DNA from 4 places in the Superficieibacter sp. BNK-5 genome. Region 4 is predicted to be linked to each of the others. Evidence: predicted binding sites of a transcription regulator. Region 4 holds the regulator's gene; each other region holds the start of a gene.
The links. The regulator LexA, encoded in region 4, represses DNA repair genes until DNA is damaged. The targets are predictions, from matches to a motif close to TNCTGTATGTACATACAGNA.
Positions count from the first base shown of each region.

Region 1: a site for LexA is predicted at 5,757-5,776, ahead of rmuC (DNA recombination protein RmuC). Genes of this name have one in related genera too.
Region 2: a site for LexA is predicted at 3,079-3,098, ahead of uvrB (excinuclease ABC subunit UvrB). Genes of this name have one in related genera too.
Region 3: a site for LexA is predicted at 6,044-6,063, ahead of mutH (DNA mismatch repair endonuclease MutH). Genes of this name have one in related genera too.

Region 1 is NZ_CP179893.1:1,033,670-1,041,760, forward strand. Features, by position in the region: gene tatC (Sec-independent protein translocase subunit TatC) at 1-316, opposite strand, end outside; gene tatB (Sec-independent protein translocase protein TatB) at 319-849, opposite strand; gene tatA (Sec-independent protein translocase subunit TatA) at 853-1,107, opposite strand; gene ubiB (ubiquinone biosynthesis regulatory protein kinase UbiB) at 1,204-2,844, opposite strand; gene ubiJ (ubiquinone biosynthesis protein UbiJ) at 2,841-3,446, opposite strand; gene ubiE (bifunctional demethylmenaquinone methyltransferase/2-methoxy-6-polyprenyl-1,4-benzoquinol methylase UbiE) at 3,459-4,214, opposite strand; gene rmuC (DNA recombination protein RmuC) at 4,281-5,714, opposite strand; gene udp (uridine phosphorylase) at 5,999-6,760, opposite strand; gene ACMGGS_RS05030 (dienelactone hydrolase family protein) at 7,015-7,830, shown strand; gene ACMGGS_RS05035 (anaerobic sulfatase maturase) at 7,942-8,091, opposite strand, start outside.
Region 2 is NZ_CP179893.1:3,019,385-3,027,475, forward strand. Features, by position in the region: gene bioF (8-amino-7-oxononanoate synthase) at 1-342, shown strand, start outside; gene bioC (malonyl-ACP O-methyltransferase BioC) at 326-1,081, shown strand; gene bioD (dethiobiotin synthase) at 1,074-1,772, shown strand; gene ACMGGS_RS14505 (ABC transporter ATP-binding protein) at 1,738-2,454, opposite strand; gene uvrB (excinuclease ABC subunit UvrB) at 3,173-5,191, shown strand; gene pmrB (two-component system sensor histidine kinase PmrB) at 5,262-6,338, opposite strand; gene pmrA (two-component system response regulator PmrA) at 6,338-7,003, opposite strand; gene eptA (phosphoethanolamine transferase EptA) at 7,004-8,091, opposite strand, start outside.
Region 3 is NZ_CP179893.1:273,361-281,451, forward strand. Features, by position in the region: gene ACMGGS_RS01305 (prepilin peptidase-dependent protein) at 1-245, opposite strand, end outside; gene ACMGGS_RS01310 (prepilin peptidase-dependent protein) at 236-700, opposite strand; gene thyA (thymidylate synthase) at 999-1,793, opposite strand; gene lgt (prolipoprotein diacylglyceryl transferase) at 1,800-2,672, opposite strand; gene ptsP (phosphoenolpyruvate--protein phosphotransferase) at 2,821-5,067, opposite strand; gene rppH (RNA pyrophosphohydrolase) at 5,080-5,610, opposite strand; gene mutH (DNA mismatch repair endonuclease MutH) at 6,291-6,986, shown strand; gene ACMGGS_RS01340 (YgdI/YgdR family lipoprotein) at 7,117-7,335, shown strand; gene ACMGGS_RS01345 (NADP(H)-dependent aldo-keto reductase) at 7,459-8,091, shown strand, end outside.
Region 4 is NZ_CP179893.1:893,010-901,100, forward strand. Features, by position in the region: gene zur (zinc uptake transcriptional repressor Zur) at 228-740, shown strand; gene ACMGGS_RS04325 (CsbD family protein) at 819-1,028, opposite strand; gene lexA (transcriptional repressor LexA) at 1,247-1,855, opposite strand; gene ACMGGS_RS04335 (diacylglycerol kinase) at 1,965-2,333, opposite strand; gene plsB (glycerol-3-phosphate 1-O-acyltransferase PlsB) at 2,463-4,883, shown strand; gene ubiA (4-hydroxybenzoate octaprenyltransferase) at 5,014-5,889, opposite strand; gene ubiC (chorismate lyase) at 5,864-6,400, opposite strand; gene malM (maltose operon protein MalM) at 6,575-7,507, opposite strand; gene ACMGGS_RS04360 (maltoporin) at 7,615-8,091, opposite strand, start outside.

The sequences.
Region 1 (8,091 bases), 140 kb from region 4:
GACGGCGCTCATGCTTATACAACGCAGGCGCAACAAAGGCCCAGACCTGATAAAGGATCACCGGCGCGGACAAAATCACCGACACCATAAAGGTCAGTTTAATCGGCGTGAAAAACGGCGACGCCACATCGGTGGCAATCATCGTGGCACCCAGCGGCATTTGCTTAATCAGCGGTGCGGACACCAGGTAGTAAATTTCATTAGCAAAAGAAACCAGTGCCAGAAAAATGACAATAACAGCAATAATGCTGTTAAGCAGGCGTTTGCGCAGCTCAATCAGATGCGCAATAAGGGGTTGAGTGTCTTCTACGGCCATGTTTACGCTTTATCACTTGAAGAAGAAGATGAGTCAGAAACGGGTGCCGCAACCGGTTTTTTGGTGAGCGTTACAGCAGCGTCAACATTTTCCACGGCAGGTTCCTGCGGGGATTGTTCCTGGGCGCTGGCCTGGTTTTCTGCCGTCGCAGGTGTGACGCCTTCGTGCTGCGCTTCGTTACCTTTTACCAGCGGGTTATGGATGGTATGGGCTTCGTCACTCTCTTTCTCGGGATCGTGAGCGCTGTAAGAGCGTTTCATGGATTCCGCGGCTTCACGCAACTCATCCATTGAAGCTTTTAATTCAGGCGATAAGTTGTTGAGGCTGGCCTTTTCCACTTTCTTGAGGCTGTCCTGCAGCTCCTGGAGCTTTAACTCCTGAGCCAGTTCATTTTGCACCGTGGAAGCCAGCGAGCGCAGCGCACGGATCCAGCCGACAACCGTTTTGACGGCCACCGGCAAACGCTTTGGCCCAAGAACAATCAGGCCAATAACGAATACCAGTAGCAGTTCACTAAAACCAATATCGAACACGAATTACACCTGCTTGTCGTCGTGGCGTTTGATCTCTTCCTTCCTGGCCTCTTCCTGTTTTTCCGCAAGGGTTTTAGTTGAGAAGTCCGCATCCTGAGCCGGTGGCGTCTTCTTCTCATCTTCATCACTCATGGCTTTCTTGAAGCCTTTGATCGAGGAACCCAAATCAGAACCCAGCGAACTGAGTTTTTTGGTACCAAACAGCAATACCACAATTACGACGACGATCAGTAACTGCCAGATGCTAATACCACCCATACAAAACCCTCAATGACAAACTCGCAAGGTGACGAGTGTGAATAAATAAGCAGATCGCATTATACGCCAGGCGCTTTTGCAATCGCGATGCGAAATTTAGCGCGTTTTGCGCCAGCCGATAAGCCATATCACAAGGCCACCAGCGATAAGCCAGGCGGGCATCATTTCCCAGTCAGGCCGATTAATCAACAGCAGCGTACCACTGAGAATCAACGTGGCTCCCATTCCAAACAAATAGCGGGATTGTCCCTGCCGCACGTGATTGACCCGAAGTTCCACAGCGATTTTATCAACACTATGTTGCAATTGTTTGTGCTGACGCAGGCTGTTGTAAATCAATTCAGGTATTTCCGGCATTTTTTCGATCCAGAACGGCGTTTTCTCTTTGCACGCCCGGATCAGCGAAGGAATGCCCACCTGATCTTTGATCCACGTTTCAAGGAAAGGTTTCGCGGTTTTCCATAAATCAAGCTGCGGATAGAGCTGTCTGCCCACCCCTTCGATATACAGCAACGTTTTCTGCAGGAGGACAAGCTGCGGCTGTACTTCCATATTAAAACGGCGCGCCGTGTTAAACAGGTTCAACAGCACATGGCCAAACGAGATTTCTGCCAACGGCTTCTCAAAGATAGGCTCGCAAACGGTACGGATCGCAAACTCAAACTCTTCCACGTTGGTGTCTGGCGGTACCCAGCCGGAATCCACATGCAGTTCCGCTACTTTACGGTAATCGCGGTTAAAGAAGGCGATAAAATTCTCAGCCAGATAACGCTTATCTTCTTTGTTAAGCGACCCGACGATGCCGCAGTCAATGCCGATATACTGCGGATCTTCAGGATGATCGTAACTCACAAAAATGTTACCGGGATGCATATCCGCATGGAAAAAACTGTCGCGAAAGACCTGGGTAAAGAAAACCTGCACGCCGCGCTCGGCCAGCAATTTCATGTTGGTGCCGTGCTGCTCAAGCTGGGCGATATCAGAAATAGGAATGCCGTAAATACGCTCCATTACCAGCATATTCTGGCTACAGTAGTCGGAATACACTTCCGGCACGTACAGCATGCGGCTATCTTCAAAATTGCGGCGTAGCTGGATAGCATTCGCCGCTTCACGCAGCAGGTCCAGCTCGTCGATCAGTGTCTTCTCATATTCACGCACCACTTCCATCGGGCGCAGGCGACGACCATCGGGTAACAACCGTGGCACCCAACGTGCCAGCCGTCGGATAAGCTTCATGTCGGCTTTGATGACCGGCAGGATATCCGGACGGATCACCTTGATGACCACCTCTTTGCCGTTATCTTTAAGCCGCGCCGTATGCACCTGAGCAATCGATGCCGAGGCCAGCGGGTTGATATCGAAATCCTCAAACCACGTTTCTACCGGCAGATCGCCCATCGCTTTTTCAATCTGTTGTTTAGCCAGTACGCCGTCAAAAGGCGCGACCTTGTCCTGCAACATCGCCAGTTGATCGGCGATTTGCGGCGGGAAGAGGTCACGGCGGGTTGAGAGCATCTGCCCGAATTTAATCCATACCGGCCCCAGCTCCTGTAACGCCAGGCGCAGGCGTTCACCTAACAGCCGGTCTTTGTGACGATTGGGCATCCAGAACAGCGTGCGCCGCCAGAGTCTCAGCGGCAGCGTAAGGCGCATTCTTGGGATCAGCTCATCCAGCCCGTAGCTCAAAAATGTCTGGATGATAAAATACAGGCGGCGAACTTCACCTGGGGTCATTTGTCCTCCAGTTTTTCCAGCCGTGTCGTCAGATTCGTCGCCGAACGTTCGACGGCAGCGACTTCTTCAGCAAACCACGCCACTTCCAGCGCACCCGGTGCCAGACGCCACTCTTCCGTCAGCGCATCAGCCACATAGCGCTGCTGGCGCTGCACGCTACGATTCAGAAAGGTTGCCCCACGGCGTAGAAAGCGACTGACGCCTTCGGCAGCAATATCGCCTGTCCACGGAGCCAGCAGCTCCGCCAGGTCAAACTCGGCCAGATCGCTCAAGGCGACAAAGTTTTGCACCACCTGAATATCGCCGTTCACTTCCAGCTCACCGCTGCGGATAAGCGCGGTAAGCTGCTGGCGGTCGCGCAGTTTTGGCAGCACATTCAGGCGAGTAATCACCGTACAGTCCGCCTCACCTTCCCACTCACCCAGCACATCAATCTGACGTTCGCTAAAACTGAGCACCAACGGCGAGGAGAACTCTTGCAGCACAACGCGTAATACTTTTCCCTGTAGACGCTGGCGGGCAGGTTTCAGACCGCGTTCACGCCACAGGAACGCGTTGAGGACATTTTCGATACCCGCAGTGATTAAGGGTTTAAACGGCATTACGCTCTCCTGTTAAAACTTATAGCCACGATGCAGCGCGACGATACCTGCCGTCAGGTTGTAATAGCTCACGTTCTCAAGCCCCGCCTCTTCCATCATCGCCTTCAGCGTCTCCTGATCGGGATGCATACGGATGGATTCAGCCAGATAACGGTAGCTTTCTGCATCGTTCGCCACCATCTGACCGATGCGCGGTAGGACATGGAACGAGTAAGCGTCATAGGCTTTACTTAACGGCTCGATAATCGGTTTTGAGAATTCCAGCACCAGCAGACGTCCGCCCGGTTTCAGCACGCGATACATGGAGCGCAGCGCTTTTTCTTTATCGGTCACGTTACGCAGGCCGAAGGAGATGGTGATGCAGTCAAAGGTGTTATCCGGGAAAGGCAGCGCTTCGGCATTGGCCTGAACGTATTCAACGTTGCCCACGACGCCGAGATTACGCAGCTTTTCGCGTCCCATCTTCAGCATAGAGTCGTTAATATCCGCCAGCACAACGCGGCCGGTTTCACCGACAAGACGGGAGAATTTTGCCGTAAGATCGCCGGTTCCTCCCGCCAGGTCCAGCACGGTTTGCCCGCGACGCACACCACTACAATCGATGGTATAACGCTTCCATAAGCGATGAATGCCGAACGACATCAGATCGTTCATGACATCGTATTTTGCGGCAACGGAATGGAATACATGTGCCACCATGTCAGCTTTCTGTGCGCTGGCGACAGTCTGAAAACCAAAATGCGTCGTATCCTGAGAATTCTCGTCCATCTTAAGGCCTGCTTATCAAGAAATTGTTCGTAAAGTGTAACAGATCAAGAACGTTTACCCTATGACTCAACCGCCGCGAGAGAAGGAGTTTAGCTCATGAATCCCGGTATTTTCCGCAGAGAATTCGCGCTCGTCATCGGCGTCCGCTCCTGAGCGTAGTCGAAATTCTTCATCCTGAGCGGTCGCCTGCTCGGTTAAATCCGGATTAATCTCGCGCTTGATCTCCACGCCAAGCCCGCGAAAAGCTTCTGCCTGTGCCAGCACATTACCGCGCCCGGAGGTCAGTTTTTTCATCGCCTGACGATAGTTGTCCTGCGCTTTATCGAGGCTTTGCCCCACCGACGACATATCGTCAACGAACAGCCGCATTTTGTCGTACAGGCGACTGGCACGCTCGGCGATATGCTGCGCGTTGCGGCTTTGATGTTCGTAGCGCCACAGGTTGGAAATGGTGCGCAGCGCCACCAGTAGCGTGGTCGGGCTGACCAGCATAATGTTGTTTTTCAGCGCTTCGGTAATCAGCTCCGGCTGGCGGTCAAGGGCCAGCAAAAATGCCGGTTCAACGGGGATAAACATCAGCACATAGTCGAGACTGCGCAGCCCCGGCAACTGCTGATAATCTTTACGCCCCAGCAGGCGAATATGATTGCGTACCGAGGCAATATGTTCCTGGAGCGCTGCCTCGCGGGTATAATCCTCTTCCGCGTTGAAGTAACGTTCATAGGCCACCAGCGTCATTTTGGCATCGACGACCACGTCTTTGCCCTGCGGCAGGCGCACGATGACGTCCGGCTGCATTCGCGAGCGGGTGTCGGTTTCGATGCTCACCTGCGTTTCATATTCATGGCCTTCACGCAGGCCGGAGGCTTCCAGGACGCGAGTCAGCACCACTTCTCCCCAGTTTCCCTGCGCTTTGTTATCGCCTTTCAGGGCGCGCGTGAGATTAAGGGCTTCTTGCGCCATTTGCGCGTTAAGCTGCTGGAGGTTACGAATTTCATGTGCCAGAGTGTGCCTCTCTCGCGCCTCCTGACCAAAACTGTCCTGCACCTGGCGGCGAAAACCGTCAAGTTGCTCACGCAACGGCGTCAGTAAGCCATGCAGGCTCTGGCGATTTTGCTCATCCACCCGGCGATTACTGTGCTCGAAAATTCGGTTGGCGAGGTTTTCAAATTGCTCGTTAAGCCGCTGCTCGCTGTTGACCATCTGGCGGGTTTTGTCCTGAGACGCTTCAAGGCGGGTCGTTACTTCGCGCAGGTCGGCTTCCAGCGAGGTGTTGATTTCCCGCAGGCTACGCAGCTCGTTATTCAGCAGTTCGCACTCGTCGCGCCAGTGGCTGTGCTGGGCAAGCTGCTGCTTTGCGGCGCTCAGTTCACCAAAAACCTCCCGCTGCTCCGCAAGGATCTCGGCCTGCTGCTGCGCGGCACGATAGCTTGCCGCCAGCCAGCCGACGACGATCCCTGCCAGCATCAGTAGTACGCTGATAATGATTGCGCTGTCCATTCACCCTCCTGCATAACTCATTCACCCTGCAAAATACGGCTTTGCTGTATAAACGTCCAGCTTAAAAGGTTTTTCTGCGAAGCGTTACGCAAAAAGAAAGGGCCGAACATGTCGGCCCTTGAGGTTGATGACAAACCAGGTTTTGCTATTGTGCGAGCCGTTTTGCCGGGTGGCGGCTTCGCCTTGCCCGGCCTACAAAAACAGAAAATATCAATAAGTTATTCGTAACCCGTAGGCCTGTGCAAGCGCAGCACCGCCAGGCATATTCCACGGTATAACGTTTGTCAGAGAAGACGGCGAGCGGCTTCAACCACAATTTTCACCGCATGGCTCTCGGTTTGTTTCATGGTTTCCGCATTCGGAATTTCCTGCTGGGTGCGGTTAACAATCACGCCAGCAACCATCCCGGCACGCAGGCCCTGGCTGGAGCACATGGTCAGCAGCGTGGCTGACTCCATTTCGTAGTTCATCACGCCCATGGACTGCCACTCTTCCATTGAGCCTTTGAAACGGCTTACCACACGCCCTGAATGCGTATCGTAACGCTCCTGGCCTGGGTAGAACGTGTCGGAAGAGGCGGTTACGCCAATGTGGGTTGTCGCGCCAACCGCCTTCGCCGCTTCCACCAGCGCGGTAGTACAGGCGAAATCAGCCACTGCCGGATATTCCATCGGCGCGAAGTGCAGGCTGGCACCGTCCAGACGCACGGAAGCCGTGGTCACCAGAACGTCGCCAACGTTAATATGGGACTGGATCGCGCCAGTGGTCCCCACGCGCAGGAAAGTACGAATGCCGAGTTGCGCCAGTTCTTCAACGGCAATAGACGTAGAAGGTCCGCCGATACCGGTTGAACACACGATAACCGCTTTACCGTCGAGTTCTGCACGCCAGGAGGTAAATTCACGATGGGATGCCAGCTTGACCGGCTTATCCATCAGCGCGGCGATCTTTTCCACACGCTCTGGATCGCCAGGGACGATAGCCAGCGTAGCCCCTTGTAGATCGTTTTTGGTGAGGCCGAGATGAAAAACATCAGACTTAGACATAAAAAACTCCTCTGTGGGTCAGTTTGTCAGAAGAAGCAAAAAGGTACTTTACAGAAGTGACCGGGATTATTTCGTGACCACAGTCACTCATGTAGAAACTTATTGCAGTTCATTTCCATAAAATAGTGATATTGATCACATTAACAAACCTAACGCGTCGTTCAGGTGACATTTCGAATCGGCATCTGATGCGGTGAATTGTTAACGTGGAGTCTATAGTTAACTCTGCGCTAATACTGGGTACGGAGAATGCCATGACTACTGATAATCAGCCGGGTTTCGCACCCGCGGCCTCACCCCATGCTTCCACCATTGTTCGCACGCCTGAAGACGCTATCGCGACCGGTGAAACCACTATCCCGACACAGGGCGAGCACATGCCCGCTTATCACGCCAGGCCAAAAGACGCGGAAGGTGCGCTGCCTGTCATTATCGTAGTGCAGGAAATTTTCGGCGTACATGAGCATATCCGCGATTTATGTCGTCGGCTGGCGCTGGAAGGCTATCTGGCTGTCGCCCCGGAACTCTATTTCCGTCAGGGCGATCCCAATGCTTATGATGACGTTGGCACGCTGTTAAAAGAGCTGGTGGCTAACGTGCCGGATGCGCAGGTGCTGGCCGATCTGGACCATGTCGCGAACTGGGCTGCGCGTAATGGCGGCGACGCTCATCGCCTTGCCATCACCGGTTTTTGCTGGGGCGGACGCATTACCTGGCTGTATGCCGCGCATAATCCTCAGCTTAAAGCTGCCGTGGCGTGGTATGGCAAAGTGGTCGGCGATCAGACGTTAAAATCGCCGAAACATCCTGTGGATGTGGCCACCGAGCTGAGTGCGCCCGTGCTGGGCCTGTATGGTGCTCAGGACAACAGTATTCCTCAGGAAAGCCTGGAGAGAATGCGTCAGGCGCTGCAAGACGCCAATGCAACGGCGGACATTATTGTCTACCCGGAAGCCGGGCACGCGTTTAATGCGGATTATCGTCCGAGCTACCATGAGGCCTCGGCGAAAGATGGCTGGCAGAAAATGCTGGCATGGTTTGCCCGCTATGTGGGTAAAAAAGCGGAATAATGAGGTTGGTGGTAAACCTGGGGTTGCTATTGTGTGCGCCGTTTTGCCGGGTGGCGGCTTCGCCTTACCCGGCCTACAAAACCATCAATATTAAAGTGTTATTCGTAACCGTCAGGCAGACATCCCACAGCATTTTTTATATTTTTTGCCGCTACCGCAGGGGCAGGGATCGTTACGATTCACACTCCCCGCATTGACCGTTTTTTCCTGCGCCAGCACACGCATGATCGCCTGCGGCGGATAGCCGTTGGTGACCAGATC
Region 2 (8,091 bases), 2.1 Mb from region 4:
GCGGCGGCATTGCAGGCTTCGCTGGAGGTTATTCGTGGCGATGAGGGCCAGCAGCGACGCGAAAAGCTTCAGCAGCATATCGCGCTTTTTCGTCGCGGTGCGGCAGCGCTGACGATGGCGATGACGGATTCAGCCAGCGCCATTCAGCCGCTGATTATCGGCGACAACGCCCGCGCCCTGCGGATGGCGGAGGCGCTGCGCGAGCACGGATGCTGGGCCACGGCCATCCGTCCGCCTACGGTGCCTGAAGGGACGGCACGCTTGCGCTTAACGCTGACGGCGGCGCATGAAACCGACGATATCACCCGCTTACTGGAGGTGCTGGATGCCGCCAGTCGATAAACAGGCGGTGGCCGCCGCCTTTGGTCGCGCTGCGTCGGTCTATTTGCAGCATGACGATCTTCAGCGTCAGAGCGCCGCCGCGCTGCTGGCCGGGCTGGCTGAACGTCCTTTCCCACGCGTGCTGGATGCCGGATGTGGACCGGGCGGCATAAGCCGTTACTGGCGCGAGCAGGGCAGCCACGTCACCGCGCTGGATCTGTCGCCGCAGATGCTGGCCGAAGCACAACGTCAGGACGCCGCGCATCACTACCTGCGGGCGGATATTGAAGCTATGCCGCTGGCGGACGCGCAATTCGATCTTGTCTGGAGCAATCTGGCCGTACAGTGGTGTGAAAATTTACAGGCTGCGCTCAGCCAGCTTTACCGCGTGACCCAGCCGGGCGGACAGGTGGCATTTACCACTCTGGTTGCCGGATCGCTCCCCGAAGTCGCGCAGGCATGGCAGGCGGTAGACGGTCGTGCGCACGTTAATCGCTTCTTGTCTCCAGAGGCTATCCACCACGCGCTGTCCGGCTGGCGTTATCGCCATCACATGCAGTCGATCAGCCTGCGCTTTCCCGATGCCCTCAGCGCCATGCGCTCGCTAAAAGGAACCGGAGCCACGCATCTGCATGAAGGGCGGACGCATCACCCGCTGACCCGCAGCCAGTTACGTCAGCTTCAGCTGGCGTGGCCACAGCAGCAGGGCGTTTGTCCGCTGACCTATCATCTTTTTACAGGAATTATTGAACGTGACTAACCGTTTTTTTGTCACCGGCACCGACACCGAAGTCGGCAAAACCGTCGCCAGCTGTGCGCTGCTTCAGGCCGCCAGACGCCAGGGAGTGATTACCGCAGGCTATAAGCCGGTCGCCTCGGGCAGCGAGGCCACGGCGGAAGGGCTGCGTAACAGCGACGCGCTGGCGCTTCAGCGTAACAGCAGCCTGCCGCTGGGCTATCACCAGGTTAACCCGTACACCTTCGCTGAACCGACCTCGCCGCATATCGTCAGCGCCGATGAGGGACGCCCCATCGACGCGGCGGTACTCTCTGCGGGCCTGAGACAGCTGGAAGCGCTGGCGGAGTGGGTGCTGGTGGAAGGGGCCGGAGGCTGGTTTACGCCGCTCTCACCGACCCTGACCTTTGCCGACTGGGTGATAGCTGAAAAACTGCCGGTGATCCTGGTGGTAGGCGTCAAACTGGGCTGCATTAACCATGCCATGCTGACCGCGCAGGCCGTGCAGCAGGCAGGATTAACGCTCGCAGGCTGGGTGGCAAATGACATCACGCCGCCCGGCCGCCGTCATCAGGAGTATCTCGCCACGCTCAGGCGCGTACTGCCCGCGCCCATGTTAGGCGAGATCCCATGGATCGAACATGACGTGGAAACGTCCGATCCCGGTCAGTATCTCGATCTTAGCCTCCTTGTGTCGGGGTCATCCACTGTGTGAGTAGTTGCTGGTCAAGCTGGTTAACCTGTCCCTGCGCGACATTGCGGCCCTGATGCAGCAGTAAGAAGCGATCCGAAACGTGATGGATAAACGACAAATGCTGTTCTGCCAGCAGAATGGTCAACCCCAGCTCGCGTTTCAGGCGCAGGATAATCTCGCCCAGCTTATGTAAAAACGCCTGACCCGCGCCGCGCGTCGGCTCATCCAGGATCAGCAGGCGAGGGCGAGTGACCAGCGCATTCGCCAGCGCCAGCTGGTACTGATTCTCATCTGACAGCGTTGCCGCTTTCACCTGACGCAGAGCACAAAGCTCCGGGAACAGATCGTAGATCCCACTGTTTACCGCGCCATCCCCGCTGGCGGCGTGGGCGATATGCAAATTCTCCTCCACCGTCAGTTGCGAAAAAATTCGTCTCTCCTGCGACACATAGCCAATTCCCAGTGCGATCCGGTTTGGCGCAGAGAGCGGTAGCAAATCGCAAGGCGGGGCGTCATGGCCATGCCAATAAATACTGCCGCTCTCAATCGGCACGATGCCGGTTATGCAGTTAATGAGCGTGGTCTTGCCCATGCCCGGCAGCCCGATGACGCTGGTGCATTTTCCCGGCTGGAGTTCAAGCGTGATATTCCACAGCGTGTGCTGGCTTCCATAAAATTGATTTACAGCGCGCAGACTCAACATCGGTAGCTCCTCAATTCAGTTCGTGCGTTTCGACCATCAGGTATTGCAAAAGGCTTGCCAGAGACGGTCTGCGGCTTAAAAAAGGCACTTATTTCGGATAGCGCTGAGGATCCGGAGGAAAATAATGAGCATTTGGTCAGAGGCATGCACTTTGTCGGTGCCAGGGGCAGAGTGTAGTGGTGCAACAGTCCAGAAACTCTCAGCGTCCTTAAGCTGATAAAAGACAAAAAATAGTGGGAAATATTTTTTATGATCGCGTTTCATCAGCGGCTTCGGTTTTTGCCAGAGAGCGGTGGCTAAGGGCTGGCGCGAGTTATCCACTATTCCTGTGGATAACCTTGTGCATTAGAGTTAGAAAAGACGTGGTAAACGAGAGAATACGCGGCCTGCGGATGAATTGACGGCAAACGCGTCTTTTATGATATGTTTTTTATATTCAACGAGTTAAATAAAATCAACTAGTGCAAGAAAAGTGTCATCTGCTGCCATCAAACCGTCATGACATTGCTTGACAAAGTTAAAAAATGAGTTTTTTTGGGGATAACCCATTTCAGCTGGTATTTTCCCTGTCTGACGCTACGCTTTTGCTGATGTTTCCAGGGCAATGAGGCAAGATTTTACGCTTACTGTTTTTTTATCCAGTATAAATTGTTGGCAAAATCGCCAGCGACAGGTAAAATTATGCTCCTGCCCGCTTATTCCTTTCAGGTAGCCATTAATGAGTAAACCGTTCAAACTGAATTCCGCATTCCGTCCATCTGGCGATCAGCCGGAGGCGATTCGTCGTCTGAAAGAAGGGCTTGAAGATGGCCTGGCCCATCAGACGCTTCTTGGCGTAACGGGGTCAGGGAAGACGTTTACCGTTGCCAATGTTATCGCCGATCTTCAGCGTCCGACCATGGTGCTGGCACCGAATAAAACGCTGGCCGCGCAGCTGTATGGCGAAATGAAGGAGTTCTTTCCGGACAATGCCGTGGAGTATTTCGTCTCCTACTACGACTATTATCAGCCGGAAGCCTACGTTCCCAGTTCCGATACATTTATTGAGAAAGACGCGTCGGTCAACGAGCATATTGAGCAAATGCGTCTGTCGGCAACTAAAGCATTGCTGGAACGTCGTGATGTAGTGGTGGTGGCTTCCGTGTCGGCGATTTACGGCCTTGGCGATCCCGACCTGTATCTGAAAATGATGCTGCACCTCACCATCGGCATGATTATCAATCAGCGCGATATTTTGCGTCGTCTGGCGGAATTGCAGTACGCCCGTAACGACCAGGCCTTCCAGCGCGGGACGTTCCGCGTGCGTGGTGAGGTGATTGACATCTTCCCGGCGGAATCGGATGACGTGGCGTTGCGCGTCGAACTGTTCGACGAAGAAGTGGAACGTCTGTCGCTGTTTGATCCGCTAACCGGGCATATTGAATCGACGATCCAGCGTTTTACCGTCTATCCCAAAACGCACTACGTAACGCCACGCGAGCGTATTGTGCAGGCGATGGAAGACATCAAAGTTGAGTTATCTGACCGACGCAAGACGCTAATGGCGAATAATAAACTGTTAGAAGAACAGCGAATCACCCAGCGCACGCAGTTCGATCTCGAAATGATGAACGAGCTGGGCTACTGCTCAGGTATCGAAAACTACTCGCGCTACCTTTCTGGCCGTGGGCCGGGCGAAGCGCCGCCGACGCTGTTTGACTATCTGCCCGCGGACGGTCTGCTGGTGGTGGACGAATCACACGTTACCATCCCGCAAATTGGCGGGATGTATCGCGGCGACCGGGCGCGTAAAGAGACGCTGGTCGAGTACGGGTTCCGCCTGCCTTCCGCGCTGGATAACCGTCCGATGAAGTTTGAAGAGTTTGAGGCGCTGGCCCCACAAACCATCTACGTTTCGGCGACGCCCGGCAAGTACGAGCTGGAAAAATCCGGCGATGAAATTGTCGATCAGGTGGTGCGTCCTACCGGCCTGCTGGACCCGATTATTGAAGTGCGTCCGGTGGCGACGCAGGTCGATGATTTACTCTCAGAAATTCGCAAGCGCGTGGTGATCAACGAGCGCGTGCTGGTCACCACCCTGACCAAACGAATGGCAGAAGATTTAACCGAATACCTCGACGAGCACGGCGAGCGGGTGCGTTATCTTCACTCAGACATCGACACCGTCGAGCGTATGGAAATTATCCGCGATCTGCGCCTCGGCAAGTTCGATGTGCTGGTCGGGATCAACCTGCTGCGCGAAGGGTTGGATATGCCGGAAGTGTCGTTGGTCGCCATTCTGGATGCCGACAAAGAAGGTTTCCTGCGCTCTGAGCGCTCGCTGATCCAGACTATCGGGCGTGCGGCGCGTAATATCAACGGTAAAGCCATCCTCTACGGCGATAAAATCACCCCGTCGATGGAAAAAGCCATTAGCGAAACCGAGCGTCGTCGCGAGAAACAGCAGCAGTACAACGAAGAGCACGGCATCGTGCCGCAGGGCCTGAACAAGAAAGTGGTCGATATTCTGGCGCTGGGTGAAAACATCGCGAAGACCAAAGCCAAAGGCCGTGGTAAAGCGCGTCATCCGGTGGAAGAGGATGCAGCGTTGCCGCTGACGCCGAAGGCATTGCAGCAGAAAATTCACGAACTGGAAGCGAAGATGATGCAGCACGCCCGGGATCTGGAGTTCGAGGAAGCGGCGCAGGTTCGCGACCAATTGCACCAGTTGCGCGACCTGTTTATTGCCGCCTCGTAGGCTCGTAGGCTCGTAGGCCGGATAAGGCGAAGCCGCCATCCGGCATTATGGGGTTCCGGGGCTAAACGTATTACCCCCGTAGCGGTCTGAATTTCACCCAGGCCCGCGCGCCCGTCTGCGACTGGCGATTGTGCAAAAAAAACTGCGCGTCGTGCAACTGGGCAATACGCGTGACGATGCTCAACCCGAGGCCAATACCGCCATACCGGCTGTCCATACGCACAAACGCCTTGCTCAGCTCGCCGCCTTTCGATTCATCAATCCCCGGACCTTCATCTTCAACCACCAGCGTCGGCCCGTTTCCAGGCTCAATATGGACGACGATAACAGAGCCGACAGGACTATAACGATAGGCATTTTCCACCAGATTTCTGAGCACCACGCGTAACAGCGTGGCGTCGCCCAATACGGCGACCTGGCTTTCCACCGGCAATGTCAGATATTGCTGACGCTGCGACAGCATAGTTTCAAGCTCCCCCTGAAGCGGCAGAACCACATCGTGATAGAGATTAACCTGCTGATAGCTCCCGGCAGAAAAAGATTGCCCCACGCGCGCCAGTTGCAAAAGCTGGGCAATGCTGGTGGTCATCTGATCCAGGCGCTGCAGCAGCGGCTCGACATTCGCAGTTCCGGCACGACCAATCAGCTCAAGGTGCAAACGCAGACCGGCCAGCGGCGTGCGCAACTCGTGGGCGACATCGGCGGTAAACAGCCGCTCGCGCTCGAGCGTCACGGTAAGTCGCGAGACCAGTTGATTGATGGCGGAGGTCACCGCTTCCACTTCGCTGACCGTCGCGTTAATGGCGATGGGCTGAAGGTTGTCGGGCGTGCGTTCGCTTAACTCGCGTTGCAACTCTGCCAGCGGGCGGGTGATCTTTTTCACCGCGTGAAAGCAGATGACCAGCGCCAGGCCGATAATCAGCAGACTGGGCACCAGCAGGCTGGCGATAGCTTCGCGTACTTCGTGCGCAATGTGTTTACTGTTGTCATGATTCTGGACTGCGCTCTGTACCAGCAGTTGAATCTGCTCCTGGCTTTCATGCCAGAGCCAGAAAACGCTATAAACCTGGCACACCACCAGAATTGCGCCGATGGTCAGCAGCAGCTGGCTGCGCATCGTCGTTTTTCGTCTGCGAAAGAGTGCCATTATTTATCCTGATTCGGCATCATATAGCCGAAGCCGCGCACCGTGCGAATACGCGTTTTGCCGATCTTTTCGCGTAAATTATGGATATGCACCTCCAGCGTATTGGTCGAGGGTTCGTTTTCCCAGCTATAAATATCGTTATAGAGAATTTCACGATGCACCGGGCTACCCGCTTTTAGCATCAGTCTTGAGAGCAGCGCGTACTCTTTCGGCGTAAGCTCCAGCAACTGTCCTTCCAGCCAGACCTGACGGCGCGTGACGTTGAGCGTCAGATTGTCGATCGTCAGTTCGCTGTCTCCCTGATTATGATGGCGGCGCAGCAGCGCGCGAATGCGCGCATTCAGCTCATCCAGGGCGAAAGGTTTGATTAAATAGTCATCCGCGCCGGTATCCAGCCCGGCGATGCGATCGCCGACGGTATCGCGCGCGGTGAGGATCAGCACCGGCTGGGTGAATTTATCGCGTCGCAGATGGGCCAGCAGATGCAACCCATCCTCATCGGGCAGACCTAAATCCAGCACCACCAGACTGTAATGGGCGCTGGCCAGACAACTCTTCGCATCGCGGGCGGTCGCCACGCCATCGCAGACATATCCCTCGTTTTGCATGGCCAGGATCAGTCCCTGCTGCAGTAAAGCATCATCCTCAATAACTAATATTTTCACTTAGTTAGCTCCTTTGCACGACAATAAAATATCATCTTTTCCCTGATAGACCTGCGTGGTGACGCCCACCATCCCAAGCATAGTGGAGAAAAGATTATCCTGTGAGTACGCCTGAGTGTCAGCCCTTTTTTGCAGACACTGCTGGCTTACGTGATAACGTTTCTGATAATCCTCTGAGAGCCACATCAGCATCGGAATATGCGTTTGCATCTGCGGGGCAATTGACCACGGCAGTCCATGCAAATAGACCCCGTCTTCCCCCAGTGATTCACCGTGATCCGACAGATACACCAGACTGGTGGTAAACCTGTCCTGCTTGCTTTGTAGCAGCTTGATCGCTTTATCGACGATATAGTCCACATACAGAACGGTATTATCGTAAGTATTGGCCAGTTGCGCCTTACTACAGGTCTGTATCTCATTGGTATCGCAGGTCGGGGTAAATTTACGGAACTGGGGCGGATAGCGGTTGTAGTAGGTGGGGCCGTGGCTGCCTATGGTGTGCAGAACAATCACGCCATCTCCCTGAAGCGTATCGATGTAATGGCTTAAACCCTCGAATAATACCTCATCATAGCATTCGCCATTGATACACTGACCCGGCAGTTTCAGACGCGTCATATCCTGCGTCGGCACCCGCTCGCAGGCACCTTTACAACCGCCGTCATTTTCATTCCACAGCACCTTTATCCCGGCGCGCTGAATGACGTCCAGCAGTCCTTCCTGATGGTGCGCCAGTTGGGCGTCGTAATGCTGGCGCGGCATGTCAGAGAACATGCAGGGGACCGACACGGCGGTTGCGGTGCCGCAGGAGGTCGTTTGCGGGAAGTAAATCACGTTATCCTGCTTCAAACGCGGATTGGTCTCGCGCTGGTAGCCGCCAAGGGAAAAGTTGGCCGCCCGCGACGTTTCGCCGACGATGAGGATCGTCAGGTTCTTACGCGGACCCTGCACCATGCGGGGATCCTGCCGCGCATCTTCGCCAATCTGCACCAGCGGCAAATTGTCCATTCGGTTATGAATGTACCAGGACCAGCTGGCAACGATACTGTTGGACGGATTAAGCGATTTCACCAGCTCTTTGTTGT
Region 3 (8,091 bases), 620 kb from region 4:
TGCCGATTGATAATTAGCGGCTCTCCTGCGCATTCGCCACGGCAGTAGCCTGCGCGCTGAAGATGTTTTGCCACCGTGTAGACGCGCTGCCACAGTTCATCCTCCAGCATTTGATGACGGGTCTGCAATAGTGCAGCACGCTGTAATCCCGGCAAAAAGCGCGATGCACCGAGCAGTAGCAGGCTGCTGACAGCCATGGCGATCAGCGTTTCGAGAAGTGAAAACCCCCGCTGCGCTACAGACATGTGTTCTCCTGAGCAGGCTGACATAAACGGATCCGGCCCCAGCCGGAGACCACAACTATCCAGCTCCCGGCCTGGCTTTGCAGTCGAACATGTCCGGCCCAGGCGGTATTACGCAGGCCGAAAAAGGCCAGCCCCGGTGTGATATCAGTCAGCCGAACCTCGGACCATTGCGGATGCAGGGTCCACGGATCGCCGGATGGACAGCCTTCGACATCGGCGCTGACCAGGCACTCGTGGTTGCCTTCTTTATGTATGGCAAGCAGGCGGTCACGGTTATGCCAGTTCGCGTCGTCGCGCAGTAACACCAGGTATTCGCGCACCTGGACTGCGGTTTGCCATAAACGTTGTTGCTGTTGCCAGCCGCGCCAGCCGTATAGCCCTGCGGCGCTGAGGATCGCAACGATGGTAATCACTATCATGGTTTCAATGAGCGTATAGCCCTGTTCTCGTTTCATGGCGCCAGTGTGCGACCACTGAGGCAAGGTGGCGAGACGAGGTTTTGCGTTTTACGAGGCGGTACGAGAGATTTTTACGCTGTTGCAGCGGATTGCAAAAAAACGGGAAAGCCGCTTCAGAAATACAAAACGGCACCGTGAGGTGCCGTTAGAGGTTGATGACAAACCTGATTTGCTATTTTATGCGCCGCTTTGCCGGGTGGCGGCTTCGCCTTATCCGGCCTACAAAATATTACAATATCAACCCGTTGCACGGATATGTAGGCCTGATAAGCGCAGCGCCATCAGGCACTGTCAATCAGATAGCGACCGGCGCTTTTATCCCCGGATGCGGGTCGTAGCCTTCAATCTCAAAATCATCAAAGTGATAATCAAAGATAGAGTCCGGTTTGCGCTTGATGACCAGTTTTGGCAGCGCACGTGGCTCGCGGCTAAGCTGGAGATGCGTCTGATCCATGTGGTTGCTGTAAAGATGGGTATCACCACCGGTCCAGACAAAATCCCCGACCTCAAGATCGCACTGCTGCGCCATCATATGCACCAGCAACGCATAGCTGGCAATATTGAAAGGCAGGCCGAGGAACACGTCGCACGAACGCTGGTATAGCTGGCAGGAGAGTTTGCCGTCCGCTACGTAGAACTGGAAAAAGGCATGGCACGGAGCCAGCGCCATTTTATCCAGCTCGCCGACGTTCCAGGCCGAAACGATGATGCGGCGAGAGTCAGGATCGTTTTTCAACTGGTTGATAACCGTGGTGATCTGGTCAATGTGACGGCCATCCGGCGTCGGCCAGGCGCGCCATTGCTTACCGTAGACCGGTCCAAGATTGCCCTCGTCATCCGCCCATTCGTCCCAGATGGAGACCTTGTTTTCACGCAGATAAGCGACGTTAGTATCACCCTGCAAAAACCACAGCAGCTCATGAATAATCGAGCGCAGGTGGCAGCGTTTGGTGGTAACCAGCGGGAAGCCTTCACGCAGATTAAAGCGCATCTGGTGACCAAAAATGGAGATCGTCCCGGTACCGGTACGGTCATTTTTCGGGGTGCCCTCGTCGAGCACCTTCTGCATTAAATCAAGATACTGTTTCATGCTGCCTCAGGAAAGTTGTTGCTGCGGTCGGCGATACGCCCAGACCATCATCGCGATACCGGCAATAATCATTGGCACGGAGAGGATTTGTCCCATGCTGATGTACTGCACCCACGCGCCGGTAAACTGCGCGTCCGGCTGGCGGAAAAATTCAACGATGATGCGGAATGCACCGTAGCCGATCAGGAACAGGCCGGATACCGAGCCGGTTGGACGCGGCTTGCGAATAAACAGGTTCAGGATGATAAACAGCACGACACCTTCCAGCGCCAGCTCATAGAGCTGAGACGGATGACGCGGCAGCACGCCATAAGTATCAAAAATGGACTGCCATTCCGGATGCGCAGGTAACAGACCGAGATCTTCCCCGCGTGAGCCGGGGAACAGCATGGCAAACGGCGAGGACGGGTCCACACGGCCCCACAATTCACCGTTAATAAAGTTGCCCAGACGCCCGGCACCCAGGCCAAAAGGGATCAGCGGTGCGATGAAATCAGCCACCTGGAAGAAACTGCGCTTTGTACGGCGAGCGAAAATCAACATCACCACGATCACGCCGATCAGGCCGCCGTGGAACGACATTCCCCCGTCCCAGACGCGGAACAGATACAACGGGTTTTCCAGAAACAGCGGCATATTATAAAACAGCACATAGCCAATGCGACCGCCCAGAAAAACGCCGAGGAAGCCCGCATACAGCAGGTTTTCAACCTCGTTTTTATTCCAGCCGCTGCCGGGACGATTGGCGCGGCGGGTTGCCAGCCACATCGCAAACACAAATCCCACCAGGTACATTAAGCCGTACCAGTGCAGGGAGACCGGTCCAATGGAAAAAATCACCGGATCAAAATCCGGGAAACGCAGATAGCCACTATTCATCTGTCACCACAAGTGATTGTTATTCCGCCGAAAGTGGACAGCGGTAATGACACGCGCCCGTCGATAGCAGGCGCTCCAAAGGAGCGAATCATAGCACAGGCGTATGAGGGAGATGACCGCGAAGTTGTAAAAGATCTGTATAGCGAGTTTATCGCCCGCCGCGAATCAGCCCGCCCATCCCGCGCCGTTCCATAAACGCGGCAACCTGGTGACGGACTTCTGTCGCCAGTTGCGCTTCCAGACTTCGGTTCGCCAGCGTCTGCGCCTCTTCGAAATCAATATGCCGCAGCAAATACTTCACTCGCGCGACCGAGCGCCCGTTCATGGAAAGATGGCGATAGCCGAGACCAATAAGAATAGCCACACACATCGTGTCACCCGCCATTTCACCGCATAAGCGCAGGTCAATGTCGTATTGCTCAGCGTCACGGGCAATCATCGCCAGCGCGCGCAGCATCGCCGGATGCAGGCTATCGTAGATATTCGCCACCCGGGTATTGTTGCGATCGACCGCCAGAATGTACTGGGTCAGATCGTTAGTACCGACGGAAATAAAATCCACGCGATTCGCCAGTTGCGGCAGCATAAAGACCATTGACGGCACTTCCAGCATCACGCCGATGCGTGGTTTGGGGATCGCGTAACCGATCATCTCTTCAACTTCGCGCCCGGCGCGCTCAATCAGCCGCCGCGCTTCGTCGACTTCGTCAATGCTGGTGATCATCGGCAGCAGGATGCTGAGATTACCGGTCGCCGCATTGGCACGCAGCATGGCGCGAACCTGCACGAGGAAGATCTCCGGCTGATCGAGGGTGATCCTGATGCCGCGCCAGCCGAGGCACGGATTTTCTTCGCTAATGGGCATATACGGAAGCTGTTTGTCCGCGCCAATGTCCAGGGTGCGCAGCGTCACGGGCTTGTCGTTAAACATTTGCAGCATGCCCTGATATTGCGCCACCTGCTCCTCTTCCGAGGGGAATCCGCTTTGCAGCATAAACGGAATTTCAGTGCGATACAGGCCAATGCCGTCGATGCGGCGGCCCAGCTTTTGCTCATGCTCGGGACTGAGACCGGCATTAAGCATTACCTTCACCCTTTCGCCGCTTTTCAGCTCGGCGGGACGTTCAACGTCATCTTCCGCAATGCGGCTTAACTCGTTTTCTTCATTGATGAGGCGCTGATACTCTTTCAGCAGTACCGGCTCAGGATCGACCAGCAACTCACCACGATAGCCGTCGACGATCAGCGTGCGGCGATGCAGCACCGACGGCTGGATATCTGCCCCCATCACGGTAGGGATGCCCAACGCGCGCACGATAATCGCCGCATGAGAGTTGGACGCGCCATCGCGCACCACCACCCCGGCGAGGCGATCCTGTGGCAGTTCAGCCAGGGTTGCCGCCGACAGTTCATCCGCCACCAGCACGAAACGTTCGGGCCAGGTATTCGGCCCCTGAATAGTATCGTCGAGATGGAACAGCAGGCGCTGTCCCAGCGTGCGCAAATCGCCAGCGCGCTCTTTCAGATAACCATCGGTGAGGGCAGCAAACTGCTCGGCAAATTTTTCGACGATCTTTTTGACCGCCCATTCGGCCACGGCACCGCTGTCGACTTCATCAAACAGTTCGCGGCGCAGACGCGCATCGGAGAGCAGGTGTGAGTAAAGATCGAAAATCGCCGCCGTCTCTTTCTGCGCACCGGCAGAAAAACGTTTGCTGTAGCGACGAAACTCGTTGGCAGCCTCTTCCAGCGCGCCGGTTAATCGCTCGCGCTCGGAAGCGGTATCCAGCGTCGAGGCTTCGTAAACCTGTTCCATCAGCGGCAGCGTGGTATCCATCCACGCTTCGGCGACAGCGACGCCTGGCGATGCCGGGAGCGCACGAATACGCGTCTGACGATACTGCCCAAATAACGCCGTCAGTTGCGATTGCGACAGGATCGCAGCGATCTGGGTGGCAAGCGTAACAAGGAAAGATTCTTCGCTTTCGTCATACTGGCGCAGCTCACGCTGCTGGACCACCAGTACGCCAAGCAATTGACGCCGCTGAATGATCGGCACGCCGAGGAAGGCGCGGAAACGCTCTTCTTTTACGGAAGGAATATATTTAAAGCTGGGGTGCTTTTGTGCATCGGCAAGGTTGATAGGCTCGGCCAGACGGCCTACCAGCCCCACTACGCCCTCGTCAAAGGCGAGCGTAACGGTGCGACCACGCGGTTTTTTTAAGCCGCGCGTCGCCATCAGATAATAACAACGCCGGTCATGATCGGCCAGGTAGACCGAACAGACTTCCGTCTCCATCGCCAGGCAGATATCGGTTACCAGAATATCCAGCGCCTCGCTCAGGCGCGGAGCGCTGGCAACTTTCTCAACGATTTCTCGTAATCGGGTGAGCATAATAAGCGTGGCTTAACCTCTTTTACGTCGCCATGCCGGCGCGGGCTGCGGCTTAGGAACACTCTCCTGAAGCGACATCACCATAGCGGCAAATTCTTTCATCACCCGACGATAGACGTCGCGTTTAAACGAGACTACCTGACGTACCGGATACCAGTAACTGACCCAGCGCCAGCCATCAAACTCTGGCGTGCTGCTGGTATCCATATTGATATCCGCATCGTTGCCGATTAACTGCAACAGAAACCACTTCTGTTTTTGGCCGATACAAACCGGCTTTGTGTCCCAACGCACCAAACGTTTCGGTAACTTGTAACGCAACCAGTTGCGGGTTGATGCCAGGATCCGCACATCTTTGCGGCTCAGGCCAACCTCTTCAAACAGCTCCCGGTACATCGCCTGCTCGGCTGTCTCTCCTGGATTAATTCCCCCTTGAGGGAATTGCCAGGAGTGTTGACCAAACCGCCGCGCCCACATGACCTGACCCTGGCGGTTACAGATTACAATACCGACATTCGGGCGGTAGCCATCGTCATCAATCACCGGACTACCTCAAACTAATCTTCAATGTGAATGATTGTTTCACACTCATCGGAAACGGTAAACCACTCTCTTACAGGAGAATAACCGGATAACGACTGAATAACTCACAAAAATTATTGAAGTTATAAACAGCCGAAGGGCATAAACAGCAATTTTATGCACTTTTTCTGTGGATAGAGTTGTGAAGAAGTATGGAATTAACGTGGGAAAACCCAGACTACTCCGAATAAAGCTTTTTTAGGCTGCAAAATTTAAATGCCTATATTCAACAGATTAACTAACAGATCCGCCGTGTGGAAAACAAAATTGTGATGTATATCACGCGGGGGATCAACGCACTGATGAAAGATCGAACAGCGTGGGTTTTATCCACAGATTGTGCCAATAAGTTAGTCACTTTTTGTGTAAAAATTCGATTTTCGTCCTACGTCAAGGCTGTAAATGGAAACAGTAGTGCGGGTTTTTAACAGTTATCCCATTTTTCTGTGGATAACATGGTGTAAGATCCTGTTCATTGCCAGTGACCAGATTTGGAAAACCCTTTTCTGGACGCCGTCATCGGCAAAATAATGGAAAAAAAATAGCTAAAAATCATAGGGCTGTTGCCGCTAAAAAGAAAAAGCTAAACTCTGTGCACAGTGGGTAACATCACTGTTTATTTTTTAACCAAGGTTGTGATTATGTCATCGTTCTCGCCGCTGATCGCTCCACCACAAACGCAAGCGCAGTTATTAATGCAGGCGCAGCGGCTTGCCGGGTACTCGCTTGGCGAACTGGCGGCATTGGCGGGTTTGCCTGTTCCTCAGGATCTCAAAAGGGATAAAGGCTGGATCGGCGTATTGCTGGAGGTCTGGCTGGGCGCGAGCGCCGGTAGCAAGCCGGAACAGGATTTTGCCGCGCTGGGCGTGGAGCTGAAAACCATCCCGATAGACAGTCGCGGGCGTCCACTGGAGACCACGTTTGTCTGCGTCGCGCCGCTGACCGGCAATAGCGGCGTAAGCTGGGAAACCAGCCACGTTCGCCATAAGCTGAAGCGGGTGCTGTGGATCCCGGTTGAAGGTGAGCGCACTATCCCACTGGCCGAACGTCGCGTCGGTTCGCCGCTGCTCTGGACGCCGAATGAAGAGGAAGAGAGTCAGTTACGCATGGACTGGGAAGAGCTGATGGATTTGATCGTGCTGGGTCAGGTGGAGCGTATTACCGCCCGTCACGGCGAGGTGCTACAGCTACGCCCGAAAGCAGCAAATAGCCGGGCGTTGACCGAAGCCATCGGCGCGCGCGGAGAACCGATTCTTACCCTGCCACGCGGCTTCTATCTGAAGAAAAATTTTACTGCCGCCCTGCTGGCGCGGCATTTTTTACTGGTCAGTGAGTAAGGCATAACCCTCTGATTTTTTTGATCGGCGTCCATATCATTAAGATTTAAGATTTTACTGCTTTTTTTCTGCCGACCTTTTGCGTTATTACTAGACTGATAACAGTATCGGTCAGATGAGGGGAACAACGGTGAAAAAATGGGGAGTATTGATTTCAGCTGTAGGGTTGGCCTGTGTAGTGTCAGGCTGTAGCAGCGACTATGTCATGGCAACCAAAGATGGTCGGATGATCCTCACCGACGGCAAGCCGGAAGTTGATAATGATACCGGGCTGGTGAGCTACCACGATCAGCAGGGTAATTCGGTACAAATTAACCGCGATGAAATTTCACAGATTATTGAACGTTAACCGCTGAAGGTCAGCCATCCGCTGACCTTTATGATTTTTTACTTTCCCTTTCTCTTTGCCTCTGCCATTTTTATATTCCTTTGTCGGGAAGCTCCTGACGTGACATAAAAAAGGAATTCGGCTATGCACTATCACCGTATCCCCCACAGCTCGCTTGAGATTAGCACCCTGGGGCTGGGCACCATGACGTTTGGTGAACAAAACAGCGAAGCCGACGCCCATGCACAGCTTGATTATGCCGTGAGTCAGGGTATCAACCTGATTGACGTCGCTGAGATGTATCCTGTTCCACCGCGCCCGGAAACGCAGGGACTGACGGAAACCTACGTTGGCAACTGGCTGGCGAAGCATGGCAGCCGAGAAAAACTGGTTATCGCCTCAAAGGTGAGCGGTCCGAGTCGCACCGGCGACAGCGGTATTCGCCCGAATCAGGCCCTGGATCGTAAAAATATCCGTGAAGCGCTGGATCAGAGTCTGAAGCGGCTGCAAACCGATTATCTCGATTTGTATCAGGTTCACTGGCCGCAGCGCGCCACTAACTGTTTTGGCAAACTCGGCTATAGCTGGACGGATTCCGCCCCGGTGGTTTCTCTACTGGAAACGCTGGAGGCGCTGACCGAGTATCAGCGTGCCGGGAAGATTCGCTACATCGGCGTGTCGAATGAAACCGCGTTTGGCGTAATGCGTTATTTGCATCTGGCGGATAAGCACGATCTGCCGCGCATTGTGACTATTCAGAATCCGTATAGCCTGCTT
Region 4 (8,091 bases):
GCTATTTTACATGTACGCCGTACACACATCAAATATTTTAGTGTACTGAGTACATATATGTATGCCGTTAATTTACTGCTTGCTCATGAGTAACATGAAAGCGTGCAGTCCGTACTAATCTGTTATGACCAGTCTTTTGAGTGAGACTGCCATGTAAACAGCCTTCATTTCTGACTTTCAGCAGAACATGATAAAATAGGCTTCTGCCCACCCCACCCGAGGACGCTATGGACAAGACCACTTCGCAGGAGATGTTAGCGCAAGCTGAAAAGCTGTGCGTGCAACGCAATGTGCGCCTGACCCCGCAGCGCCTTGAAGTGTTGCGGTTAATGAGCCTGCAACAGGGGGCAATTAGCGCCTACGATCTGCTTGACCTGCTGCGCGACAAAGAACCACAGGCCAAACCGCCGACGGTATATCGTGCGCTGGAGTTTCTGCTTGAGCAGGGTTTTGTGCATAAGGTGGAATCGACCAATAGCTACGTGTTGTGTCATCTCTTCGATCACAACCACACTTCGGCGATGTTCATCTGCGACCGCTGCGGCGTCGTGAAAGAGGAAGGTGCCGATGGCGTGGAAGATATCATGCATGCGCTGGCAGCGCGGATGGGATTTGCTTTACGTCATAATGTGATCGAAGCACACGGTCTGTGTGCAGATTGTGCTGAGGTTGAAGCCTGTCGTCATCCCGGCGAATGTCATCACGACCACAGTATTCAAAGCAAGAAAAAGCCGCGCTAGTTTCAGCACGGCTCTTTGTGGGGTGGTACCTCCATGTACCTTCGGGTAGGACTTCTCAGGGGTTAGCTGAGTGCGCTACTACCAGCGGTAATCGTGACGGGTTTCCCAGTCTTTTACTTCGGTTTCCGCCTGATCTTTCTGGTAACCGTAACGTTCCTGGATTTTACCAACCAGCTGGTCACGTTTACCTTCGATGACAGTCATATCATCATCGGTCAGTTTGCCCCATTGTTCTTTCGCTTTACCTTTGAACTGTTTCCAGTTACCGCCGACTTCGTCTTTATTCATAATTATGTCCTCATTGTTGGGGTACAAATCATTCGAATTCTGTCGTCCAGATAAGCTATGTTTTCTGCTGAACGTAAGAATAAGTGTAGATGAGGATCCTGTACCCTGCGGGGAATTAAGAATATTTAACCCTGTGAAGCATCATAAGGCCGGGAAGGTTTCAGAAAATGAAGAGGAAATCCTGCGGCACCCACAGTACCGCAGAAATCAGGACGAGATTACAGCCACTCGCCGTTGCGGATCACGCCCACAGCCAGTCCTTCAATAGAGAAGTTTTGCTTACGCAGGTCAACCACAATCGGTGAAAATTCATTATTTTCAGGCAGCAGTTCAACGACGTTGCCCTGTTTTTTCAGGCGCTTAACGGTCACTTCTTCGTCAATACGCGCGACAACAACCTGACCGTTACGCACGTCCTGCGTTTTGTGCACTGCCAGCAAATCGCCGTCCATAATACCAATGTCTTTCATCGACATCCCGCTAACGCGCAGCAGAAAATCGGCGTTGGGTTTAAACAGTGACGGGTCAACCTGATAGTGGCTTTCAATATGCTGCTGCGCCAGCAGCGGCTCACCGGCAGCCACGCGACCGATAAGCGGAATACCTTCTTCTTCCTGAATCAGCAGACGAATACCACGTGATGCGCCGGTGACAATCTCAATCACCCCTTTCCGCGCCAGCGCTTTAAGATGTTCTTCAGCCGCGTTTGGGGAACGGAACCCCAAACGTTGCGCAATTTCCGCACGCGTCGGTGGCATGCCTGTCTGGCTGATGTGATCCCGAATGAGATCGAACACCTCTTGCTGCCTGGCCGTTAACGCTTTCATTCCGCCCCCTGGGTGTATATACAGTTATGCTGTGAGTATATACAGTTAACGGCGATTTTGGAACCACCAATGGCACGAAAAATAAGAGACTTTTCTACTTTTGCGACCTTCAGCGGAAATGCGACCACAATAAGGTCACCCAGGTGATAAGCGCGACGATAATCGCCAGCAGCACCGCCGCCGATCCCATGTCCTTGGCGCGGCCCGACAGTTCGTGCCGTTCCGTGCCGATGCGGTCCACGACGGCTTCAATTGCGCTGTTTAAAATTTCCACGATCATTACCAGCAGCACCGAACCTATCAGCAAGACACGCGTGATGGGGTCCACATCCAGCCAGCAGGCGATAATGATCGCCACAATGGCGGCCACGCCTTCCTGCCGAAAAGCGGCTTCGTTAATCCATGCCGCACGAAATCCTTTCCAGGAATAACCCGCTGCGTTGATAATCCGGGTCAATCCGGTGGTATTATTGGCCATTAAAAGAACCTTTTTACATTATTAGCGTCAATGATATAGCGCGCGTCCTGCGTAAGCTCAGAAAATCGGTTCACTTTCTGATATCCTTGCAGCGCATTTGCATGATTAACCAGAGGCTTCACATCGTTTATGTCCGGCTGGCCACGAATTTACTACAAATTACTGAATTTACCATTAAGCGTGCTGGTAAAGAGCAAGTCTATTCCGGCGGAACCCGCGCAGGAATTGGGTCTGGATACCTCCCGCCCGATTATGTACGTATTGCCTTATAACTCAAAAGCGGATTTGCTGACGCTGCGCACGCAGTGCCTGGCACACGATCTCCCCGATCCCCTGGAGCCGCTGGAGGTCGACGGCACCCTGCTGCCGCGCTACGTCTTTATTCACGGCGGACCGCGTGTGTTTACCTACTACACGCCGAAAGAAGAGTCTATCAAACTCTTCCATGACTATCTGGATCTGCATCGCAGCAATCCGGGTCTGGACGTGCAGATGGTGCCGGTGTCGGTGATGTTTGGCCGTTCACCGGGGCGTGAGAAGGGCGAGGTTAATCCGCCGCTGCGCATGCTCAATGGCATACAAAAGTTTTTCGCCGTGTCCTGGCTGGGGCGCGACAGTTTTGTCCGCTTCTCCCCTTCGGTCTCTCTGCGGCGTATGGCAGACGAGCACGGAACGGATAAAATCATTGCGCAAAAGCTGGCACGCGTTGCGCGTATGCACTTTGCCCGTCAGCGTCTGGCTGCCGTGGGACCGCGTCTGCCTGCCCGTCAGGATCTGTTTAATAAGCTTCTGGCGTCCAAAGCGATTGCCCGCGCGGTAGAAGACGAAGCACGCAGCAAAAAAATCTCTCATGAAAAAGCGCAGCAGAATGCGATTGCGCTGATGGAAGAGATTGCCGCTAACTTCTCTTATGAAATGATCCGCCTGACCGACCGTATTCTGGGCTTCACGTGGAACCGTCTGTATCAAGGGATTAACGTGCATAACGCCGAGCGCGTGCGGCAACTGGCGCATGATGGTCATGAGATTGTCTACGTGCCCTGCCACCGCAGCCATATGGACTATATGCTGCTCTCCTACGTGCTCTATCATCAGGGGCTGGTGCCGCCGCATATTGCCGCGGGCATTAACCTGAACTTCTGGCCTGCCGGGCCGATTTTCCGCCGCCTGGGCGCGTTCTTTATTCGCCGAACCTTTAAGGGTAACAAGCTCTATTCGACGGTGTTCCGCGAATATCTCGGTGAGCTGTTTAGCCGTGGCTATTCCGTTGAGTATTTTGTCGAGGGTGGTCGCTCACGTACTGGCCGTCTGCTGGATCCAAAAACCGGCACCCTGTCGATGACCATCCAGGCGATGCTACGTGGCGGGACGCGCCCCATCACTCTGGTGCCGATTTATATCGGCTATGAGCATGTGATGGAAGTGGGCACTTACGCCAAAGAGCTGCGTGGCGCGACGAAAGAGAAAGAAAACCTGCTGCAAATGATGCGTGGTTTGAGCAAGCTGCGTAATCTCGGTCAGGGCTACGTCAACTTCGGCGAACCAATGCCGCTGATGACCTACCTTAATCACCATGTGCCTGAGTGGCGAGAATCCATCGATCCAATTGAAGCGGTGCGCCCGGCCTGGCTAACGCCGACCGTTAACCGCATCGCCGCCGATCTGATGGTGCGCATTAACAATGCAGGGGCGGCTAACGCCATGAACCTGTGCTGTACCGCGCTGCTGGCTTCCCGTCAGCGCTCCCTGACCCGTGAGCAACTGACGCAGCAACTGGATTGCTATCTCGACCTGTTACGTAATGTGCCCTATGCGCCGGATTCTACCGCGCCTGTCGCCACCGCTAACGAACTTATCGAGCATGCGTTGCAGATGAATAAGTTCCAGGTCGAGAAAGACACCATCGGCGATATCATCGTTCTGCCGCGCGAGCAGGCGGTTCTGATGACTTACTATCGCAATAACATCACGCATATGCTGATGCTGCCATCGCTGATTGCCGCCATTGTGACTCAGCACCGGCAGATTTCGCGTGACGCCCTGCTGCGCCATGTGGAATTACTTTACCCGATGCTGAAAGCCGAACTGTTCCTGCGCTGGGATACCCGCGAAGTGGCAGGGGTGATTGACGCGTTGACGGCAGAGATGGCGCGTCAGGGGCTGATTACCCCCGAGGAAACGGAATTCCGTATCAATCCGGCCCGCGCCCGGACGCTGCAACTGCTGGCGGCAGGCGCGCGTGAAACGCTACAGCGCTATGCGATTACCTTCTGGCTGCTCAGCGCTAATCCGTCGATCAACCGTGGCACGCTGGAGAAAGAGAGTCGCACCGTGGCACAGCGTTTGTCCGTGCTGCACGGCATCAACGCACCGGAGTTCTTCGATAAAGCGGTCTTCAGCTCTCTGGTGCTGACGCTGCGTGATGAGGGCTATATCAGCGATACCGGAGATGCGGAACCGGCAGAAACCATGAAGGTTTATCAGATGCTGGCAGAGTTGATTACCTCGGATGTGCGCCTGACGATTGAGAGCGCGGCGCAGGGCGAGTGATAAAAACGCCGGGTGTTGGTGATACCGTCACCCGGCGAATCCAAACCACACGTCATAACCCGTTGAAATTTCAGCTTTCGTAGGCCAGGTAAGGCGAAGCCGCCACCCGGCAGGTTTACGCGAATAAGGCTTATGCGAACGACCAGTAACTCACCGCCAGCCCGACAAACAGCGCCAGCCCGACGTAGTTATTATTCATAAACGCCTTAAAGCAGGCATCACGTTCACGATGCACAATCAGCTTCTGCTGATACACAAACAGCACGCCCGCTACGAACACCGCCGCGTAGAATGCGCTGCCCAGCCCATTCAGCCAGCCAATAGCGATCATCAGCGCCAGCACTGCCACCTGTAAGAGTCCAATAATCAGCCGATCGTATTGCCCGAACAGGATCGCCGTCGACTTCACGCCGATCTTCAGGTCATCATCGCGATCGACCATCGCATACTGCGTATCGTAGGCCACCGCCCAGAGAATATTGCACAGGAACATCAGCCAGCAGCTCAGCGGCAGCGTTTCACTGACGGCGGCAAACGCCATCGGGATCGACCAGCCGAAGGCCGCCCCCAGTACCACCTGCGGCAAATGCGTATAGCGTTTCATAAACGGATACACCCACGCCAGCAGCAACGCAGCAACCGAAAGCAGGATGGTCATCCGGTTCAGGGTCAGGACCAAAAGAAAGGAGCACAACACCAGCACCGCAAACAATATTCGCGCCTCTTTGCCACTGACGGCCCCGCTGGGCAACGGTCGGTTGGCGGTGCGCTTCACATGGCCGTCGATTTTACGATCGGCATAATCATTAATCACACAGCCTGCCGCGCGCATCAGCCAGACGCCAGCGACAAAAACGGCCAGGATCCACAGCGGTGGCAGGCCCGGCGTCGCCACCCATAGCGCCCATAGCGTCGGCCACAATAACAGCAGCGCGCCAATAGGTTTGTCGGTACGCATCAGGCGGTGATATGCCAACAGCTTATTCTGCGTCAGACTCCACTCCATTTCTCTCTTCCTTCTGGTAAATCGGTGATGCCGGTAAAAATAATTCGGTGAGTAATAAGGGCTTACCGTTAAGCCGCAGCCGCGAACGCCGTCCCCACAGATCGTCGCTCATCCCGACTTCGATAAAATCACGTGTCAGGGTTGATGAAGTAAAAAGATAACGGCCCAGCGGCGTTTTACCCAGTTTTTGCAGCGCCAGTTCAGGACCGTTTAACGTTGACTCCGGCACAACGGTGCGCCCCACCAGCCAGGGAATGTCGTCTGCACAAAGAATAATTTCCCGTAGCCAGTAGCGCGGTTCATCCGGCAACAGTGCCTGTTCTTCGGCAATCTCTTCCCGGCCAACAAACCCTTCGCGGAGTAAGATGATGCTGACCGTTTTCCCCTGCTGTTCAAACCGTTTGGTCATCGAGTCTTCCAGCAATAACCACTCTCGCAGTGCGGATTTTAGCGGAGGGATAAGATCAAGATAGCGCAGCGCACGCAATTGCGTTAGCGCAGGATGTGACATGCCTGTTTCTCCGGTACATAGCCTGAAAGCATTGTAACGCAGAAAAGTGTGATGGGGGGCGGGTTAGATGCAAAAGCGCAACAGATATGTAACACGGTGATGCCAGCAAAAAAAGTGCGCCCCGAAGGACGCACCGAAAGGCTAAGCCTAAACATCAGCATTGTGGGGCAACAATCACCCCTTGCCTTTTACACTGCTGATAAAGGTGGAACGCGCTGAAGTAGACCCCAGACGCTCTGCTTCGTTAAGTAGTTTCAACGCCTTATCGACATCGCCTTTATCAACAGCCTGTTTAATGGCCTGATTAAAGTAAGCTTCGGTATCATTCAGAACCGGCTCACTTTTCGCGGCTGGCGCGGCAACTGGCGCAGCGGCCGTTGCGCTATAGGCAGGCGCTGCCGTATTACCGACGGTCACCGACCCCTGATTTGATGAACCAAACAGCGGGCCGACCAGCACGCTGGAGCTGTTATTGGTTTTCACTTTCAATTTCACGATGCCATCGGTGGTATGACGAGCGACAGGATCGGGAATATCCGGTACCGCGTTGCCGATACCTTTGGCGTAGGCTTTTGCCGGATCCAGCAGCGTGGTGGTTTGCTGGAGATCTTTTTCAGTGGTAAAGACCAGCACGTAGATTTTCTGTTGTCCCAGCGCAGGCGTCAGGCGCATCACCCCTTCAAGGCGGTCGGCACTCATCACACCCGGTTCCTGATAGGTAAAATAGCTGCTGGGGAAAAACGCTGACGGCGTCAGGTTCTGATCGAGGATCAGCACGTTCGGCGCGTAGACGCTGCTTTGTTTGTTCACTTCACTGGTCAGCGTTAAGGTCAGTTCACCAATATTCGCCGGCACGCTATAGGCAACAACCGGGCCAGTAATGCCCGCAACGTCAAGACGTTGCCCAACGGAAGCGATGGTCGAAGTTTGCTGTTTTGACTGATCGACGGGTGTCCATGTGAGCTGCTGCAGGGCGGCGGCAGGAATAGCCGGTGCGGCAGCGGTGTTTTGCGGTACGTAGTTGACCTCAGCCAGGCTGACTGCCGGAGCCGCTGCCAGTAACCCCGCCGTCAGGCAGAGTGCAACGAGACTTTTGTTCATTTTCATTGTTATCACCTCAAAGTACCCGGGTGTAGCGGTGGCCAGGCAATAGCGCGCCAACCCTTAAGACGTTGAGGGGCTTGCGCCCCTCTTTATGTCAGATTAATGCGGTATTACCACCAGATTTCCATCTGTGCGCCGAAGCTGAACTCATCGTCGTCGCCGCGGCTGTTGGAGAACTGGCCGTTACCGGTGGAGTCGCTGATCGCTGAGCGACCGATGTCGCCGCTGCTGTTTTTGGCATAACCCCAGTTTTCATCCCACTTCGCATAGGTCGCGAATACACGCAGTGCCGGGCGAGACCAGATGCTGTCGCCAGCCTGCCATTGTTGCGCGAGGGTGATTTTGTACTGGCTGTTACGATCGCCGGTTTCCTGCGATTTCACGTTGTCGTAACCGACTTCCAGCAGGGTGCTCATGATCGGTGTCCATTTGTACATCGGACGCACGCCCACGGTGTACCAGTCGGTACCACGGTCGTCATCACGATCGACTTTCTGGTACATACCGACGTACATCAGGTCCCATTTGTCAGCAAGGGTAATCGCACCGTGGTCAATTACACGCCACAGAGAACCGTCGTTGTTGAC